2 regions of the Gymnodinialimonas sp. JB5-7 genome follow, and region 1 is predicted to be linked to the other one. Evidence: riboswitches for the same ligand, from Rfam matches in the RefSeq annotation. Region 1 holds a riboswitch; the other holds the start of a gene.
The links. A riboswitch is a leader RNA that binds a small molecule or an ion and turns the genes downstream of it on or off. The one in region 1 is predicted to bind cobalamin.
Positions count from the first base shown of each region.

Region 2: it holds a riboswitch for cobalamin, as region 1 does, so the genes downstream of both, ACZ1HK_RS21290 (DUF1636 family protein) here and ACZ1HK_RS16290 (DUF1636 family protein) in region 1, are expected to answer to the same signal.

Region 1 is NZ_JBVFUX010000012.1:1,549,490-1,559,046, forward strand. It holds gene uvrC (excinuclease ABC subunit UvrC) at 1-73, shown strand, start outside; gene ACZ1HK_RS16275 (FecCD family ABC transporter permease) at 87-983, opposite strand; gene ACZ1HK_RS16280 (ABC transporter substrate-binding protein) at 1,129-1,890, opposite strand; gene ACZ1HK_RS16285 (ABC transporter ATP-binding protein) at 1,844-2,860, opposite strand; gene ACZ1HK_RS16290 (DUF1636 family protein) at 2,857-3,267, opposite strand; cobalamin riboswitch at 3,374-3,577, opposite strand; gene ACZ1HK_RS16295 (hypothetical protein) at 3,815-4,237, shown strand; gene pgsA (CDP-diacylglycerol--glycerol-3-phosphate 3-phosphatidyltransferase) at 4,391-5,083, shown strand; gene moaD (molybdopterin converting factor subunit 1) at 5,083-5,328, shown strand; gene ACZ1HK_RS16310 (molybdenum cofactor biosynthesis protein MoaE) at 5,332-5,775, shown strand; gene ACZ1HK_RS16315 (hypothetical protein) at 5,955-6,284, opposite strand; gene ACZ1HK_RS16320 (OmpA family protein) at 6,281-8,260, opposite strand; partial or broken gene ubiA (4-hydroxybenzoate octaprenyltransferase) at 8,333-9,288, opposite strand; gene ACZ1HK_RS16330 (16S rRNA (uracil(1498)-N(3))-methyltransferase) at 9,301-9,557, shown strand, end outside.
Region 2 is NZ_JBVFUX010000012.1:2,462,483-2,472,039, reverse strand. It holds partial or broken gene cobN (cobaltochelatase subunit CobN) at 1-1,271, opposite strand, end outside; partial or broken gene cobW (cobalamin biosynthesis protein CobW) at 1,278-2,332, opposite strand; partial or broken gene ACZ1HK_RS21290 (DUF1636 family protein) at 2,381-2,734, opposite strand; cobalamin riboswitch at 2,771-2,952, opposite strand; gene cobO (cob(I)yrinic acid a,c-diamide adenosyltransferase) at 3,042-3,659, shown strand; gene ACZ1HK_RS21280 (cupin domain-containing protein) at 3,661-4,116, shown strand; gene ACZ1HK_RS21275 (hypothetical protein) at 4,164-4,475, shown strand; gene ACZ1HK_RS21270 (HAD-IA family hydrolase) at 4,493-4,708, shown strand; partial or broken gene ACZ1HK_RS21265 (cobyric acid synthase) at 4,705-6,154, shown strand; gene ACZ1HK_RS21260 (SOS response-associated peptidase) at 6,334-6,930, opposite strand; gene ACZ1HK_RS21255 (hypothetical protein) at 6,971-7,138, opposite strand; gene ACZ1HK_RS21250 (bifunctional metallophosphatase/5'-nucleotidase) at 7,319-8,905, opposite strand; partial or broken gene ACZ1HK_RS21245 (DUF952 domain-containing protein) at 9,031-9,367, shown strand; partial or broken gene ACZ1HK_RS21240 (quinone-dependent dihydroorotate dehydrogenase) at 9,368-9,557, shown strand, end outside.

The sequences.
Region 1 (9,557 bases):
CCTCAAGGCAGTCGACGGCGTGTCAGAGGGGCTGGCGCAGAAGATCTACGACCATTTCCACGAGGGTGGATAACGGCGGGCCGTCTTCACCTTTTCTGCCGCAGCAAGGCCACGAAGAACACACCGCCGATGAGCCCGGTGACAATCCCGATCGGCATGTCCTCGGGCGCCATGACGGTGCGGGCCACGATGTCGGCCCAGAGGAGGAAAATGGCCCCGGCAAGGGCCGACCAAGGCAACACGCGCGTATAGTCGCCGCCAACCATGGCGCGGACAATGTGCGGGATCATCAGCCCAACAAACCCGATCATGCCTGAGAAGGCCACCATGACGCCGGTGATCAGAGCGCATGCGATGAAGACCAGGCGGCGGAACCCGACCACAGAGATCCCAAGCGATGTGGCGGTCTCATCCCCAATGGTCATTGCATTGAGGTCTGCCGCCCGGCGCCACAGCCAGATGACGCATGGCACCAGCACGACAAGCGGGTAGATCAGGTGGCTCCATTGCGCGAGGCCAAGCCCGCCCAACATCCAGAAGACGACCGTATGAGCCGCCCGTGGATCGCCCAGAATTATCAGAAGATTGGCCAGCGCCATTATGACGAATGAGACGGCTACGCCGGTCAGAACCAAACGATCCGCACTGCTGGCCCCGGTAAAGCGCGACACGGCCAGCACGGCCCCTGTGGCCGCCAAGGCCCCCAGGAATGCCAGAACCGGGACCGTCAGTAATCCAAGAAACAAGCCGGTGTGGAGAAGCGCAAGGATCGCCCCAAAGGCCCCGCCCGAAGAAATCCCCAGCAAATGCGGATCAGCCAATGGGTTGCGTGTGACGGCTTGAAGGCTTGCGCCAACAACGGCCAGGCCCGCGCCCACAATCGCGGCCAGCAGGGCACGCGGAAAGCGGATTTCCCAAACAACGGCCGCCTGGCCCTGGGTCCAATCCGGCGTGACCAGGCCAAGACCGATCTGTTCGGACATGACCCCCAGACTGTCCGGAACGGGACCGAGACGGCCCCGACAGAGATCGCGGCGCTGATGGACAAGACCAACGCCGTCAAACCCACAAGGATCAGGAGGGGCAAATTGCCCCTCCGCCCTAGGGCACGATCTCTGGACGTCACGCTCATTCCGGCCAGAAGGCCTCGGCCAGGCGGGCCACGGCGTCGATGTTGCGTGGGCCTGGCGTGGCTTCGACATATTCCAGAACCACGAAGCGGTTGTTCTGAACGGCGCTGATGCCCGACAGGGCCGGGTTGGTGCGCAGGAAGTCCATCTTCTGGTCTGCGGTCACTTCGCCATAGTTCACGATGATGATGACCTCCGGGTCCCGCTCTACCACCGCTTCCCAGCTGACCGTGCCCCAGCTTTCGCGGAAATCATCCATGATGTTCACGCCCCCGGCCGCTTCAATCATCGCGGTCGGGATGGCAAAGTGGCCCGCGGTGAAGGGCGCGTCTTCGCCACTATCGTAGACAAACACCCGGGGTGCGTCGCCATCGGTATCGAGGCCTGCGATGATCGCGGCCAGTTCCGCCTCATACCCCGCGATCAATTCCTCCGCACGGTCTTCGACGCCGAAGATGGCGCCCAGGTTGCGCAGATCGTTGTACATCAGATCGAGTGTGACCTCCTGCTCCACGCCGACATGAATGCAGCTTTCGCTGAGCTCGTAGACGTTGATGCCGAACCGTTCGAGCGTCTCGGGCGTCACTTCACCGCCGACGCGCATGCCGTAGTTCCAACCGGCAAAGAAGAAATCCGCATCGGCCCCGGCCAGCACCTCAAGCGAGGGGTAACGCTCGGACAGTTCTGGCAGCTCTTCCACGCCTTCACGGATTTCAGGCTCCAGCTTGTTCCAGCCGGAAACGCCGGTGTAGCCGATCATGTGGTCGGTCAGCCCCAGGACCAGCATCATCTCGGTCAGGTTCACATCGTTGGAAATCGCGGCCTGAGGCACGCTGTCGAATGTGACCTCCCTTTCGCAGGATTGAACGGTTGTCTGCGCCAGGGCGACCGTCCCTATGAGGCTGAAGGCTGCCGATAAGGTGAGCGTTTTCATTGCAGGGGGACCTTTCGTTTTGCAAATGGAAGGTGAAGTGCCGCGTGTCCGAACGGTTGAGCCAATCGGCCCGCGCGTCGACCCGGAACGCGTTGGTCACAAGGTCTTCGGTCAGCACCTCGGCTGGGGTGCCGCAGGCCAGTGTCTTGCCCTGTTTGAGGATCAGAAGGTCGTCGCACAGGCCGGCGGCAAGGTTCAGATCGTGCAGGCTGGTCACGACCGTCAGGTCGAGGTTTCGGATCAGATCGAGCACTTCAAGCTGATGGCGGATATCGAGGTGATTTGTCGGCTCGTCCAGGATCAGCACCTGTGGTTCCTGTGCCAGCGCACGGGCAACCATGACCCGCTGCCGTTCACCCCCGGAAAGTGTCCCCATTTGGCGAAACGCCAAGTGCGCAAGATCGAGTTTCAGAAGCGCCGCTTCGACAATCTCGTTCTCTGCCGCACCGCCTGCGCTGAAGCCAGCGCGATGGGGCACGCGCCCCAAGGCAACGATTTCGCCAACCGTCAGCGCAAAGTCGGTGGGGTGTTCCTGCAGAACGGCAGCAATCTTCTGTGCGGCTTTGCGAGGCGGCATCGCCCAGATGTCGTCGCCCCCAACCATGATCCGGCCCGTGGCGGGCATGTTGTAGCGATAAAGCAGCCGCAACAGGCTCGACTTACCCGCCCCGTTTGGCCCGACGATGCCCAACAGCCGACCGGCCGCAACGGTGAAGCTGGTGGCGTGCAGCGAAAATCCTTCCGTCCCGCGCGACGCCCATGAGGCGTTTTCGACAACCAGTTCCGCCGCGCTCATTGGACCGGCTCCGGGCTGTGCTCAACGATCGTCATGGCTGCAGGAACACGGGCGAGTGCGGTGCGGCGCAATTTGCCGGGCCTGTCGACTGAACTGCACCATCCGTCATGCAACACGGCATATTGGCGCGCAAAGGCGACAAGGTCGTCGATGTCCGCGTCGGCATCAATGTCGCCGAACAGATAGGTCGCCTTGCGCGTGCCATGATAGGCGACGGTGCACGGGCGGTCGCAGCCCGCCATGCAGGCGACACCCGAAATCTCGAATGCCTCAGGGATGGCGTCACCGGCTGCATCAATCGCCGCGCGGAGGCGTTTGATCAGGTCATATCCCGGCTGGCACGGGCTGCCCGTGTGGGTACAGGATGTGCAAACCGAGATGCGATGATTGGGTGTGGTCCGGCGCATGTCGCCCTCCGCGCATATGCGGGGGCATCGGGGAACCGGATCGGTCTGCGGCGCGTGCCGTATGTGCCATACCTGTCTCCTCCACCGGGCGCCCCGCCCGGGTTACGGTTGGATCGAGCAACAGGCAGGTCTCCTGACTTTGCGGGTCTGGGCGCATTTGCGGCCTTCCCGGGGCGGACCCAGTGACCTGATGCAACGCGCTCACCGCTTACAGTTGCGGGGGCAGTCACGGACTTGGCACCTATCGACAGCGCCGCACCATGTTCCCTATTAACCCACAAGGCGTGGGACCAATTGCTGGGTAACGCGTAGGTTGATTCCGTGAGGCTTGCAATAGAATTGGCGAGATCGGGGAAATGCCAACAAGTGATGGTTGGGCGCGCTGGTTCGGTTAGCGCTTGGCGCGTGACCATGGCGGGCGGTGGCATTGAAGAGGTTCACCGGCATCAACGTGGGGCTGGCACAGTGGATCAACGCCAATTCCTCAGACGGCTGGCTAAGTGGCGCTGCTTCGCACGCAACGGTTTGATGAGGGTTGCAAAACCACTTGGCACCCGGGGTTATCCTCGACAACACAACCGAAGCGCCGGACCGTATCGCCAGGGTCTGGCAAAGCTGGATGACGCAAAACGGCATTGTCAGGGATGTGCTCTCTGAAGGTTTCGAAGATGTTTTGAGCATTGGCCGAACGGTCGGCGACGCGCCCATAAGGTCGGGCCTCCTGCTGATGTCGCGGGCCGTGTTCGACCGCGCGGGTAGGGTTGATGGGGAACGGGCGTATCACCAAGAGACGGATGGCACGCAGTTTCTTGCGGCCCCCTGGGATAAAGCCTGTGCCGCTTTGAGGGATGCGGCGCTCTCTTTCGGGGCAAGCGACCACTGCGATGCGAGCGATCGTGTCGCCCTTTGCGCACCGTTACGGCAAACGGCTCCCGATTTGGTTGCGCTGATTGAGGGCAAGAAGGGATAGGGTTCGTACGATCCTCGATCCCTTAACAAAACGTAAACAAAATCCACAATTCCGTTCCCTTTCAAAGCCTTAACCCCCTTGCTCACGCGTGAGCACGCCGCCGTGCGCCCGCCCCCTCTGGCCCCGGCCTCGTATCCCGGCTAACAAGGGCCCATGCGCTGGACCCTGCCCAATATTTTGACCCTCGTGCGCCTCATCGCGGCGCCGATGGTGGGTCTTGTCTTCCTTTTGCTGCCGCGTCCCTTTTCCGATTGGGTGGCCCTGATCCTCTTCATGTCGGCGTCACTTACGGACTATCTCGACGGCCTTCTGGCGCGCAGATGGGGCCAGGAAACCCGGTTCGGCGCGATGCTCGATCCGATTGCCGACAAGGCCATGGTGGTGATCGCGCTCGCTGTCCTTCTGGCCCTTTATGGCGTCGATTTCGCGGCGGGCAGTCTGGCCCTGAAACCCATCTTCCTGATCCCGATCCTCGTGATCCTGTTCCGTGAGATTTTTGTCTCGGGCCTCCGCGAATTCCTTGGCGCTTCGGCGAAGGAGTTGAAGGTGACAAAGCTCGCGAAATGGAAAACCACGGTCCAGATGTTCGCCATAGGCTTCCTGTTCTGCTTCGGCCTCTTCGCCCACTACCTTTGGGCGCTGTCGGTCGGCATGGATGCGGGCCTGATTGAAGGCATCCTCGCGGGAACGGTGGAGGATGAATTCAACTTGCGTTGGATCTTCGTTGGCTACCAGTGGAGCGAACTTCTGGGGGTCGCTTTGCTGTGGCTGTCCGCACTGCTGACAGCGCTCACCGGATGGGATTATTTCCAGAAGGCCCGTCCCTTCCTGAAGGAGCCCCAGTAATGGATATTCGCTACTTCGCCTGGCTCCGCGAGCGCATTGGTACCGGTCATGAGACGGTTGAGACGCGCGCCGAAACGGTGGCCGACCTGATCGAAGACCTCAAAGCGCTGTCCGATGCGCACGCCTTCGCATTCTCCGACACCAACGCTATTCGTGCGGCCGTGGATCAGGAGCTTGTGCCATTTGATGCGTCGATTGCAGGCGCCAAGGAAGTTGCCTTTTTCCCGCCCATGACCGGGGGATGAAGGATGAGCATCGACGTCAGTGACCGCGCGTTTGATCCGGGAGCCGTCCTTTCCGCCTTCTCGCAGCGCGTCGATGGTTCCGGCGCCATTGTCACTTTCACAGGCATTACGCGTGACGTGAGTGAGGGTGATCTTCAGGCGATGGAGATCGAGCACTATCCTGGTATGACGGAAAAGGCCCTGGGCGACATCCGGGCGCAGGCAATGGATCGGTTCAGGCTGATCGACGCGGTGATCATCCACCGCTACGGGCGCCTCAGCCCCGGTGAGACCATCATGATGGTTGCAACCGCCGCGCCACATCGACGCGATGCATTTGAGGCCGCGGATTTCCTGATGGATTACCTCAAGTCCCGCGCGCCATTCTGGAAACGCGAGATCACGGCGCGCGGTGCGGATTGGGTCGCCGCCAAGGATGAAGACGAAGACGCCCTTAATCGGTGGTAGCCCTCGCCCGCCCTTCTTTGTTCTGAAAATATGCCGGGGAGTCGCCGTGGCGACGGGGCAGCGCCCCCAATCAACCTCACCAAGTCGAGCGATGGTATCGTGGATGTACCCTGCCGCGCGCGCCGGAGGCGCGCGCGGCCCCCGGCGACGACGAAGTCGGCGCAATCCCTTTCAGGCGTTCAATTGCCCTGGTTGACGCTTTCCACATATGTGCGAAGCTCTTCCGCTTCCGTCCGGGCTTCGCGAAGCCCTTCCATGGCGGCGCGCAGTTCAGCCTCGGTCTGGCTCAGCTGATTGGTCAACTCGCCCTCCCGTTGCTGGAGATAGGCAATTGCCTGATCCCGGGTTTCTTCCGCGTCATGCAATGCGCGCGCCAGGTTCTCCATTTCACCCAGATCGGCGGAGGACACCTGGTTGAACCGCGTAACCAGCCAATGCGCCAGCCATCCCAGCGCGAAGGCGACGAAGAGGATAATGGCGATTGCGATGATGAATTCGAGGCGGTTCATGGGGCTGCTGCTTTCGTCTTAATTCTCGCCGTCCACGTCGGGGCGGGGCAGGGGCGGGCCTCGAACGGCCAGTCGGCGATCGCGCCTTGTGCCAGAATGCCCGCACGTGTGCGCGGTTGGTCGTCTTCACCGGCCGCAAGCCCGGCAACTTCGGCGGAGGCCAGAAGCCGGAATTCGATCCGACGGTTTTGTTCGCGACCCTCCTCCGTCTCGTTGTCGGCAATGGGTTGGCTTTCGCCATAGCCTTGGGCCGTCAGGTTCGAGATCAGGATGCCGCGCGCAAGAAGGCCGTTCAAAACGGCATCGGCGCGTGCCTGGCTGAGGTTGAGGTTCATCGTCTCGCCGCCCTGCGCGTCTGTGTGTCCGCCAATTTCCATGCGGACGTGCAAGCAATCCGGAAGGACTTCGGCAATCTGGTCCAGCACGCGCCCGGCCGTTTCATTGATCTCAGTCGATCCGGGATCAAAGGTGATCTTTGTCTCATCCTGAATAGCGCGGATACGTGCAACGCATTCCTCATCGGTCGGTTGCGAGGCAATCGGATCCAGGGCTTCGACATAACTCACGTCGAGCTGGAAATTCGCGCCTTGCCCCAAATCTTCCGACAACATGCGTGTGAGTTGCGAGACCATCTCTTGATCACCGGTTTCGCCGGTCAGACGCAAGGTGTCAGGCTCGACCGTCAATTGCCCTGAGTTCAATTCTGACAAGGCGTTCAGGCCTGCCATGACGCGCACGGACCAGCCCTGCGGCAGGTCCGTGACCGAGCGTGTCGCTACATCAGTCCGGTCGGCCCCGAACAGAGCGGTGGCAAAGGTCTGGACCGAAGCGCCGATGGCCCCGTCTGGCAAGCGGCCGCGCAGACGTGCGCCCGTATCCGGATCCAGCGTTGCGGTGAACCGTGCGGGTCCGGTGCTTGCAAGGGTTTCTGGCTCTGGCAGCACGGCTTGAAGGGAGAAGAGGTCAGGCAGGGCTGCGCCCAATTCCCCGACGACGGTATCGAAATGGTCTTGCTCGGTCCGCTCCGCCGCGATCAGCGTGACGTCCGCGTCTGAGAAGGTCACGCTGCCTGTGCCAAGCTCTGCCAGGGCCTCCAGCGCCGTTTCGACAGCATCGCCCCAAGACGGGGATGGCACGCCAAGCCCGATCGTGCAGGGGACGGTCCCAGTTGCCCCGGCTGCCCGTCCTGCGGCGACGATCTGATCGCGCGTTTGCGTTGTGTCAGCGGTGCAGGTCTCAAACCGTCCGCCGTCTTCGTCCCGCACAAACCGAAGCGCAAAGGGTGTGATGACGGGGCGCGGGGCCGAGATATCCAACACGACCTGCACGCCTTCCGGTTGGTTTTGCTGGAGGCGCGCGATGAACTCCGCCCGTTCTTCGCGCGTCTCACCGACCGCTTCAATTTCCACACGATCCGCTAGAACCGTCACTTTCGATCGCGGCAATGTTTGCAGTGCGCGTAGACCAAAGGCCAACGCGTCGGCCCAGGTATCGGGCGCTGCCATTTCTGCGGTTTCGATCATGTTCACAACGTCCGCCTCGCCCGCGATATCCGCGATGGCTTCGGCGACGGCGAAGGCTTCATCGCCTTCGGGTGCGGGGATCAGGCCAATCAACTGGATCCCATCGCCGTTGCGCAACATGTCGAGCGAAAAGCGCGGGGGCGCGGAAAAGTCCTGTGCGGCAACGTCGAGGCGGTTGACGACGCGGTCCGCGTCGATAATCGCCGACGCCCGCGTTTGGGCACGGAACCGGGCGGCCTCATCCGGGGCCTCGCCATCGAGGAACACCTGCAGACCATTGGCGGACACTTCGACCCAAGTGATCCCATCGGCTTCCAGCGCGGTACCGATGTCTTCTTCGGTACGCCGCTCAATCACCAGAGCCGCAAAGATGGCGACGCCAACAGAGAGCCCGCCCGCCACCACGAAGGAGGCTGGCCCGACCAGTGCGGATATGCGTTCGGATATCGACATGGGCGTTGTACCCGGTTTCCCTGCTCGGGGCCTTTATCCCTTAGCCCTAGCCTGTCCAGCGCGGGCTTTCAATCAGACGAAGAGCGCAACGGCGAAAAACAGCGCGGGGATCAGGCCCGCATCACGGTTGGAGCGGAAGAGTTTCAGACACAATTCCGCATCATCGATCTTCAAGCGGACCAACTGCCATGACAGGTGCCAGCCCATTGCCCAGACCCCGGCCAGCGCGATGATGAGCGCCAGGAAATTTCCGCCGGGGACAAGCGCCACAAGGATGGCAGCGCCGATCAGGCCGACGGTTGCAGCCAGAAAACCGCGGAGCCAGGTTTTCGTGTTCTCGCCAAAGAGCCGCGCGGTGGATTTGATGCCGATCAGCGCGTCGTCCTCGCGATCCTGGTGCGCGTAGATCGTGTCATAAAATAGCGTCCAGGCGATGCCGCCCAGATACAGCAGGACAGGGGCGAGCGAGAGGCTGCCGGTATGGGCCGTCCAAGCCAGCAGCGCGCCCCAGTTGAAGGCGATGCCTAGGAACACCTGCGGCCACCAGGTAATGCGTTTCGCGAAGGGATAGATGGCGACGGGGATCAGGGCGATGACGCCCAGTAGGATCGCGGCCCAATTGAAGGTGATGAGGATCAGGAAGGCGAACAAGGATTGCGCCACGGCCCATGCCAGCGCTTGTTTCACGCTGACCTGGCCCGACGGGATAGGGCGCGAGGCCGTGCGCGCGACCGACCCGTCAAAGTCGCGGTCGGTGATGTCGTTCCAGGTGCAGCCCGCCCCCGCATCAGGAAAGCGCCGATGGCGCAGCCGAAGAAGATCCAGACATCGTAGAGCGTGGGTGTGCGCCCGGAATGGGAGAGGGCCAGTAAAAGGCCCCACCAGCAGGGCAGCAGCAAAAGCCAAGTGCCAATAGGGCGGTCTGCACGGCTGAGCCGCAGGTAGGGGCGTGCCGGTGCGGGAGCGTATTTGTCCACCCAATTCCCGCTCACGGCGTCAGCGACTTGTCCCTGCTCGGTCTCGCTCATAGGGTTCGCTCCATGCCTGTGCGCCCGAAAATACGCCTCTTTGTAGACCAGCCTTTGGGGGAGGGCGAGCGTGTCGCCCTGTCACGGGACCATGCAAATTACCTGTTCAACGTCATGCGCCTGCGCGAAGGCGCGATGCTGGCGCTGTTCAACGGACGGGACGGCGAATGGCGTGGAGAGGTTGTTGCGGCAGGCAAACGAGCCGGTGAAGCGGTTTGTGTGGAGCGTGTGAGCGAACAGAGTGATCCGCCCGACCTTTGGCTTCTGTT
Region 2 (9,557 bases), 910 kb from region 1:
GCCAGACCATCCGCGCGCCGCGCAGATCATCGACGGACAGCCCGTCTTCCCCCAAATCCTCCAAAATCGCCCCAGCCGAGGCAATCGCATCCAGACCCAACCGCATGCGCCAGGTTCCACTCCCGTCCCGGATAAGTGCTCAGAACCAGTGCCACCCGTCGCCGCTCGGACACCGCCAACCGATGCCAAGCCGCAACCCGCTTTGCCACGGCCTCAACCCGGCCCGCATTCGCCCGGTGCACAAACCGCGCGAATTGCAAATCCTCGTCCCGCGCCTGCGGTTCCTTGAAGCTGACAGCACCACCGAAAATCCGCCCATCCACTTCCGGCAAAACCACATGCATCGCCAAATCAGCCGGCGACAAGCCCGCGTTCGGCCTCGGCCCAGGCCGCCTCGGTCGAGGTCGCCAAAGCCACCTGGAACACCGGCACGTCTCCCGCATCAAGCGGAGAGGCCCCCGACGCCCCCTTGCCCGAAAACGATGTCGCATTCACCACGGCCACGGGCCGCAAATGCGCGACCATCCGCGCCATCCACTCCGCCGCGCCCGGCGCTTTCAGCGACGGCGCAAACAGGCCCATCACCGTGAAGCCCTGCGCCCGCAACGCGCCGAACAGCGCATCAAACGGGGCGAGATCGGCGGCCAACAGATACGAGCGGTAAAATGTCACCAGCACCAGCTTGTCAGCCCCCGCCAGCACCGGGCAGCACACCGCGTCCTCCGGCGTCCAGCCGCCCACCTGCGCCACACCCTTGGCACCCTGCACCGGCCCTGCGTAAAGCCCCGAGGCCAGCGCCATCTGCTGCAACGCCGCCTGTGCGGCCACCGCTCCGCCCGCATCACACAAATGCTGCAACCGGCGCAGAGTGCTCACCGGCAGCGTCGAGATCTCATCCGAGCCGCTTGTCTTCGCGCCCATCGGCGGGCAGCACGGCCAGCGCAATTCCACGCGCTCGGCACAGCGCCTCAATCTGTTGCAACCCATAGGGCCAATAGGGCACTCCGCCGATCAAACGGATCAGGATGCCCTTCGCGCCCTCCAGCGTCTGCTCCACGTAAGTGTCGACAGACAAAGGATGTTTCAGCGCCACGATATTGGCGAGCCGCAGGCTTGGCAGCGCACCCGCCAGACCGCTTCCACCCCTCCGCAAAGGCCCCCAGATCAGAATCCGACAGCGACAGCACCACAAGATCGGCGGGCGTCTGCGCCAGATCCTGTGGGGTCTCGGTCTCTTCTAACCCATGGCTTTCGCGGAAGATGACGTGCATGTCATGCTACTCGGCAGCCGCCAGTTCCGGTGCCAGGACCGCACGGATCGCCGCCGCATCGACGTCGTCATGCTCGGCAATCACCACCAGACGACCCATCACGGGGCCGCTCGCCCCAAGGCTGGTCATATTGGTGCCGCACGCGCGCGCCCACCGCCTGCACCAGCAGGCGCATCGGCTTGCCTGCGACATCGGCATAGCCCTTCACGCGCAGAATATTCTGCTCATTCGCCAGCCGCTCGATCCGCGCAACCAACTCCGCCGGATCCTCAACAGGCGCGATGTTCACCACGATGCTCTCGAAATCATCATGCTCATGGTCGTCATGCCCGTCGTGATGCGAGGGCCGCGCGTCCATGTCATCTTCCGCCGCCGCTTCCAGCCCAAGGATCACCCGCGGATCAACCTTCCCCTCCGCAACCTCCACAATCGGCAAAGCCCTGGGCGCTTCGGCCTCGATCACCGCGCGGCGCCTTTGCTACGCCCTCCGGCCCTGCCAAATCGGGCTTCGTCAGCAACACAATATCCGCGCAGGAAATCTGATCCTCGAACACCTCGCTCAGAGGCGTCTCGTGATCAATCGACTCATCCGCCAACCGCTGCGCATCCACACGCGCCACATCCGGCGCAAACCGCCCCGCGGCCACAGCCTCCGCATCGGCCAAAGCAATCACGCCATCCACGGTGATCTTCGAGCGGATATCCGGCCAGTCAAACGCCTTCAAAAGCGGCTTCGGCAGCGCCAGACCCGACGTCTCAATCACGATATGCTCGGGCCGCGGCTCCAGCTTCATCAGCGCCTCAATCGTCGGAATGAAATCATCGGCCACGGTGCAGCAGATGCAGCCGTTCGCCAGCTCCATGATGTTCTCCGCCGGGCAATCGGGAATGGCGCACCCTTTCAGGATCTCGCCATCCACACCCACATCGCCAAACTCGTTGACAACAATCGCCAGACGTTTCCCGCCGGGGTTCTGCATCAGCTGGCCGATCAGCGTCGTCTTCCCAGACCCCAGAAACCCCGTCACAATCGTCACCGGCAGTTTCGCCAAATCGCCCATGTCTCTACTCCCCAGTTTCGGCGCAGCCGGGGCAACCGGCGGGATGCGCGCAATGCAATTTCGTTTGAAGTGTTCGGGCCGCTGCCGCCACGGGATCACCCCATCGCTCGCGTCCCGGTATAGCGCGATGCCGTCGCGCAGAAGGTCGATTTGCGACCCCTCGTCGAGGTTTCCGTACACATAGGTCCAGCGCGCCGCCCCGCCCCGCATCACGGCAGAGCATCCGTAATCGCAATTCTGTAGGCATTCCACCGGCGTCAGCGTCACGCCCTCAGGCATGCCGCCCGCGCGCAACCCTTCATACAGCCGCGTGCCGGGCCGCTCGCCATCCTCGGTCGCCTCGCCCCCGCGCAAGCATTTCACGCAGACCAGCAGCTCGACCGGAGCCTTTTCGGTATCCATCCATCCCCCAAGCCCGAGGCACCCCGCCCGGATCAAAAGTTCCCATATGCGATGGCAGGTCTCCTGGCTTGTGGCCCGCGCTTTGCATCGCCTTCCCGGGCAGTGCCCAGTGGCCATGTGATACAAAGCAAACCACTCACAGTTGCGGGGGCAGCCGGGGCATCTGACCCCGTTCCCTCTTCGGCGCCAAACGGCGCACCATCGGCGAAAACACTGCTCACGCCCCGCCCGGCTTGTCAATCACAAGGCGAGGACATTGACGGCGGGTCGCGCCGGTGCCACCCCTAGCGCAACTCCGGAGGATGCCATGACCGAACACGCCGATGAAAACGCCCGCCACAATGAGAAGATGAAAAAGATCAAGGCGGCCCGCGACAAGATGATGGAGACCAAGACCGAGGAGAAGGGCCTGATCATGGTCCATACCGGCCCCGGCAAGGGCAAATCCTCCTCCGGCTTCGGCATGGTCATGCGCGCGATCCAGCATCAGATGGGCGTGGCCGTGGTCCAGTTCATCAAGGGCAATTGGGACACCGGCGAGAAATCCTTCCTCCGCGAACGTTTCGCCGATGAATGCCGCTTCTTCGTCTCGGGCGAAGGCTTCACCTGGGAAACCCAGGACCGCGAACGCGACATCGCCGCCGCCCAGAACGGATGGAAAATCGCGCAGGAGCAAATCCTCGACCCCGAGATCGACTTTGTCCTGCTCGACGAGATCAACATCGCACTCCGCTACGACTATCTCGACATCGACGAGGTCGTCGATTTCCTCCTCCACCAGAAACCGCAAATGACCCATGTCTGCCTCACGGGCCGCAACGCCAAGCCCGAACTGATCGAGGCCGCCGATCTGGTCACCGAAATGACCCTTATCAAGCACCCCTTCCGCGACGGCGTGAAGGCGCAGAAAGGCGTGGAGTTCTAAGATGCCCAAGGTCGAAAGCCCGAAAATCGACGAAGGCGCGGACGAGATCGGCCGCTACCGCGCGGAACTCCTCTCAGATGCCGGCGGCCTCACCCAATTCGGCGCCTTCATCGAGACCCTCTACCCCGGCTCCGCCGCCTCCAAGACCCATTGGCACGCCAATGAGGATGAGATGATCCACGTCCTCTCCGGCACCGTAACGCTGATCGAAGGCGACGCGGAAACCGACCTGATCCAGGGCGATACAGCCACCTTCAAGGCGGGCGTGCCCATCGGCCACCATCTGGAAAACCGAACGCAGGCGCCCTGCCGCTACCTCGTGATCGGCACCCGCTCCCACGACGACACCGTGACCTATTCCAAAACCGGCGAGACCGTCACCATCATCGCCGACGAAAAGGTCTACCGCGACGCGGAGGGCAATATCACGAAGGTCGAGCCCTACCATGGCGCCTGAGCTGATCGTCTGGGATTTCGACGGCGTCCTGAACCGCAACATCGTTGATGGACGCTTCATCTGGGCCGACGATCTGGAGGCGCGATCTGGGCCTCAGCCTCGAAAGCCTGCAAGACTACATCTTCAAATCCGGCCGCATCCGCTCGGTGATCCGGGGCGAGGAAGAACTCGTCGATGTTTCCGCCGAATGGCTGGCAACCCAAGCCACCGACATCACGCCCGACGCCTTCATCGCCTATTGGTTCGCCAAAGACGCCCACCCCGATGCGGAGGTCATCGCGCACCTAAAAACCCACGCCGCGCGGCACGTCATCGGCACCAACAACCCCGCCAGCCGCGCCGCCTATATCAGAGACTGAAATGGGCTTCTCCGCGCTTGTCGAACACGTCTTCGCCTCGGGCCGCCTCAAAGCGCGCCAAGCCCGACTCCGCCTACTTCCAGACCATCACCGAATGGTCCGGCGTCGCCCCAGAAAACACCCTCCTCGTCGACGACAACGCGCCCAATTGCGACGCCGCAAACGCCCTCGGCTGGCGCGTCTTCCACTTCACCGACGCAACTCGGCACCGCCTGCCGCAGGCCCTCACATGACCCGCGCCCTCATGATTCAGGGCACCGGCTCAAATGTCGGCAAGTCCATGCTCGTCGCGGGCCTCTGCCGGATCGCGCGCCAGAACGGCCTCTCCGTCGCGCCCTTCAAACCGCAGAACATGTCCAACAACGCCGCCGTCACGTCCGACGGCGGCGAAATCGGCCGCGCGCAGGCCCTGCAAGCCCTGGCCTCCGGCCTTGAACCCCATACCGACATGAACCCCGTGCTCCTAAAGCCAGAAACCGACACCGGCTCCCAGGTCGTCGTCCAAGGCAAACGCCTCACCACCGTCAAAGCCCGCGACTATACCAAGCTCAAACCCCAACTCCTCGAAGCCGTCACCGACAGCTTCAAACGCCTCAAATCGCAACACGACCTCATCCTCGTCGAAGGCGCGGGCTCCCCGGCCGAGGTCAACCTGCGCCCCGGCGACATCGCCAATATGGGCTTCGCCCGCGCCACCGACACGCCCGTCATCCTCTGCGGCGACATTGACCGTGGCGGCGTCATTGCCCAGATCGTCGGCACCCAGGCCGTCATCGACCCCGCTGACGCTGCCCTCATAAAAGGCTTCATGATCAACAAGTTCCGAGGCGATCCCAGCCTCTTCGATGACGGCTACGACCTCATCAAATCCCACACCGACTGGCCCGGCTTCGGCGTGATCCCGTGGTTCAAAGATGCCCACAAACTCCCCGCCGAAGACGCCCTCGACATCGCCACGCCGAACCGCGCACAAGGCCTCCACATCGTCTGCCTGCGCCTCAGCCGCATCGCCAATTTCGATGATATGGACCCGCTCGCCCAGGAGCCCGTCCGTCCGCCTCACCATGCTGAACGCGGGCCAGCCGATCCCCGGCGACGCCGACATCGTCGTGATCCCCGGCTCCAAATCCACGCGCGGCGACCTCGCCTTCCTCCGTGCCCAAGGCTGGGACACCGACCTCGCAGGCCCATATCCGTCGCGGCGGACACGTCCTCGGCATCTGCGGCGGCTACCAGATGCTCGGCCAATCTATCGCCGATCCCGACGGCATCGAAGGCGCGCCCGGCAGCGATCAGGGCCTGGGCCTCCTCGACGTCACCACCACGATGACACCCAGGAAAACCCTCACCGAAGTCACCGCCACCTACGCCGGCACCAATCTCCCCGTGCGCGGCTACGAGATCCATATCGGCGAGACCCAAGGCCCCGACCGCGCCCGCCCCTTCGCCCATATCGACAGGCCACCCCGAAGGCGCACGCAGCGCCTCGGGCAAGATCACCGGCAGCTACCTCCACGGCCTCTTCCGCGACGACCAATTCCGCGCCGCCTGGCTCGCCCAGTTCAACACCGAAAGCCACAACCAACTACGACCACACGGTGGAGACCACGCTCGACGCCCTCGCAGATTACCTGCGCCTGCACCTCAACACCGACACCCTCTTCGCCACGGCCCGCTAACCTGCGCGCCTTCCCGGATGCCGCGCGCCTGGATCGTCTCGCACCTACCCTGTCTTCCTTGTTTCAAATATACCTCGGGGAGTCCGAAGGACGGGGGCAGCGCCCCCACCGCGCCATCAGGCGCGCATCAAAGACTCAAATCGGTTCAATCAACTCCGGCCCACTCGCCCGGTTCGAATTCACCGCCCGGTCCACCCGCCAACGCTGATAGTAACCCGTCCAGCCGCAGACCGCATCAGCGGCGCGGCCTTCTCGCCTGTCTCCCCCAGCCAGGTGGCCCAAACACCCTCTGCCAAAACGACCGGCTCCCGGTGATGGGTCTCCGCCATCCACTCGCTGGCGCCCGTGGTCACGATCGCACAGGTCGGCACCGGATCATCCTTGCCCCACATCTGCCAGATGCCCGCAAACACCATCGGCTCGGCACCAGGCCGCGAGAAGTACCAGGGCAGGCGATTGCCGTCCGCATCCTTCGTCCATTCATAGAAACCTGTGGCGGCAATCAAACACCTCCGCTCGCGCACCGCGGCCTTGAAGGCGGGCTTTTCGGCAATCGTCTCGGCCCGCGCGTTGATCAAAAGCGGCCCGCCATTCATCGCCTTGTACCAATGCGGCAGGAACCCCCACCGCATCGGACGATATGAGCGCCTTTGATCCCCAGATACGACAACGCCCACGCTCTGTGTCGGGCACAAGTTATACGTGGGCGGCTGAGGTAGATCATTGGCTGGCGCAGCCTCGAACAGCTGCGCCATCGCGTCTGTGGGATGGGTCATCGTCATACGGCCACACATGGGCCGACCCTAACCCCTTGGCTTAGCGCCCGTAAACGGTGGCGTAAGCGATCTTGTGCGCATCACCGGGGAAGATCCCCAGGTCTTCGACTGCCAGGTCCACCGGCATGGCGGAGATCTCGGCGACAGTGCGGTTATAGGCTGCACGCTTTTGGGCGGCAGTGCGGATCGTGTTGAGGATCGAGGCCATGGTACAGCTCCTTTTGCTTCGATTGGTTTCGTCTCACGTGACCCCAATATGTGAGCGCTAACGCAAACCACCAGCCGTCCTTTTTCGAAACCCGCCTTGCAGTTTCTGCATGGCAGCAAAAAACCGGCCCCATTAGCATGGAGCCGGCTCAATTCGCCTAAAATTCAGGCGGTTAGCGAATTACTCCGCCTGCGTGATGCGACCGTCGGTGTAGGGCGCGTAGGGCGAATTCTCGCCCAGATAGGTGGCCACAACCTCTTCCAGACCGGGGCCGAAATCATAGGCGTTTTCGGCGGTGGTGAAGCTGGAATAGCCGTCGCCGCCCCCGCGCATGTAGTTGTTGGACACAACGCCATAGGTGGCTTCCAGATCAATCGGCTCACCGCCGACCATCACGTCCGAAATCCGGCTGCCCGGCTCCTGGCTCAGGTCAAAGGTGTAGGACATGCCCGCGACCTGCGGGAAACGACCCGCGCCTTCTTCTACGGCACTCACGCCATTCTCCAGCGCTTCCACGATGCCCGCACCGGTCAGCTCGAACGTCGCCAGCGTGTTCTGGAACGGCAGCACGGTCAGCACTTCGCCCATCGTCACTTCACCCGCATCTATGGACGCGCGCAAACCGCCGCCATTCTGGATCGCCACGTCGATCCCCTGGCCTGCCACGCGGTCCAGCATCGCGTCGGCGACAAGATTGCCCATCGGGCATTCCATCGCCCGGCACACCTCGCGCGAGCCCTCGATCGGGTCGGAGGTTTCTCCGACCACTTCGGCCATGACCTCCTCGATGGGGCCAGTCAATTCCGCGACCCGCTCCGCAATTTCGGCATCCGGCGCGACAGAGGCATCCAGCAGCATCGTGTCGCCGCTTGCGTAAATCAGATCGCCCGCGTCATCGAAGGTCAGTTCGAGGTTCCCGAGATAGCGGCCATAGGCATAGGCCTGGACCACCGGAACGAAATCACCGTCCGGGCCGGTCACCATGGTCGGGTAAGCGCCATCCCGATCCGGGTCTGAGGCGCTGAGATAGGTGTTCGAATGCCCGCCCACGACCGCATCAAGGCCCGAGACTTCCGCCGCCAACTGCTGATCCAGCAGATAGCCGACATGCGTCACCGCGATGATGATGTCGACGCCCTGCTCGCGCAGCATGTCCACATCGGCCTGCATGGCGTCGATCTCGTCCTGGAAGATGATATCGGGACCGGGCGATGCGATGTCCACGGTGTCGGTCGTGGTCGAGCCGACAAAGCCCACCTGCACACCACCCACCTCAAGCACGACTGTGTCGTTCAGCAACTCGCCCGGCAGGTCGCCGGATTGCGAGATGTCGAGGTTGCCCTGAAGCGTGGGGAAGTCGGCCTCGGCCAGCGTGCGGGCCAGGTTCGATGGACCATCGTCGAATTCGTGATTGCCCAGGGCAAGCACGTCCAGACCGATGCGGTTCATCATCTCGATTTCCACATCACCCTTGAAGGTCGTGTACATCAGGCTGCCCTGAAACAGATCCCCGCCGACAACCGTGACGACATTCTCTTCCTCGGACCGGATCTGTTCGATAGCGGTCGCCAGACGCGCAATGCCGCCAAAGCACTCGCCCGCCGCGTCATCCTCGGCGCTACAGGTGCTGTCAAAGCGGTTGATCGGCTGGATACGGCTGTGGAAGTCGTTGAAGTGCAGAATGTTCAGCGTCGTGTCAGCGGCGGCAGGCGCGGCCAGGCCAAGCCCCGCCAGAATCGCGGTTGATCCCAAAATGCGTGCGATCATTGAAATACTCCCAGGTTTTTTGTTGGACTTCCGCCAGCTTGGCGTCACCCCTGCCGCAAGTAAAGCGCCCAAGTCACACCCCCGTGACACTTGACGCCACGGGAGCCTCGGGCCAAACGCCCCCCATGCGCATCTACAAGATCCTTCGGGCCTCGGAATGGGCCGACCTGCAAGCCAAGGGGGAAACCCCGGGCGCGCCCATCGACGTGGCGGACGGCTTTGTCCATTTCTCGACGGCTGGGCAGGCACAGGAAACCGCCGCCAAGCACTTTGCGGGCGAAACAGGGCCTGATCCTCGCAGCACTTGAGGCCGACAGCCTTGGTGACGCGCTGAAGTGGGAGGTCTCGCGCGGCGGCGACAAATTTCCCCATCTCTACGGCCCCCTGCGGCTGGCCGATGTGATCTGGCACGGCCCCCTGCCCTTGGAAAACGGCACCCATATCTTTCCGAAAGACATGTAGATGCTGGAAAATCTCGGCCTGAAACTCCTGCGTTCGATTGACCCGGAGCGCGCCCATGGCGCGGCTCTCCTCGCGCTGCGTATGGGCCTGGGCCCGCTCACCGGCCCCTACACCACCGACCGCCTGAAAACGCGCGTCGCAGGCCTCGACCTGCTCAACCCCGTAGGCCTCGCCGCGGGCTTCGACAAGA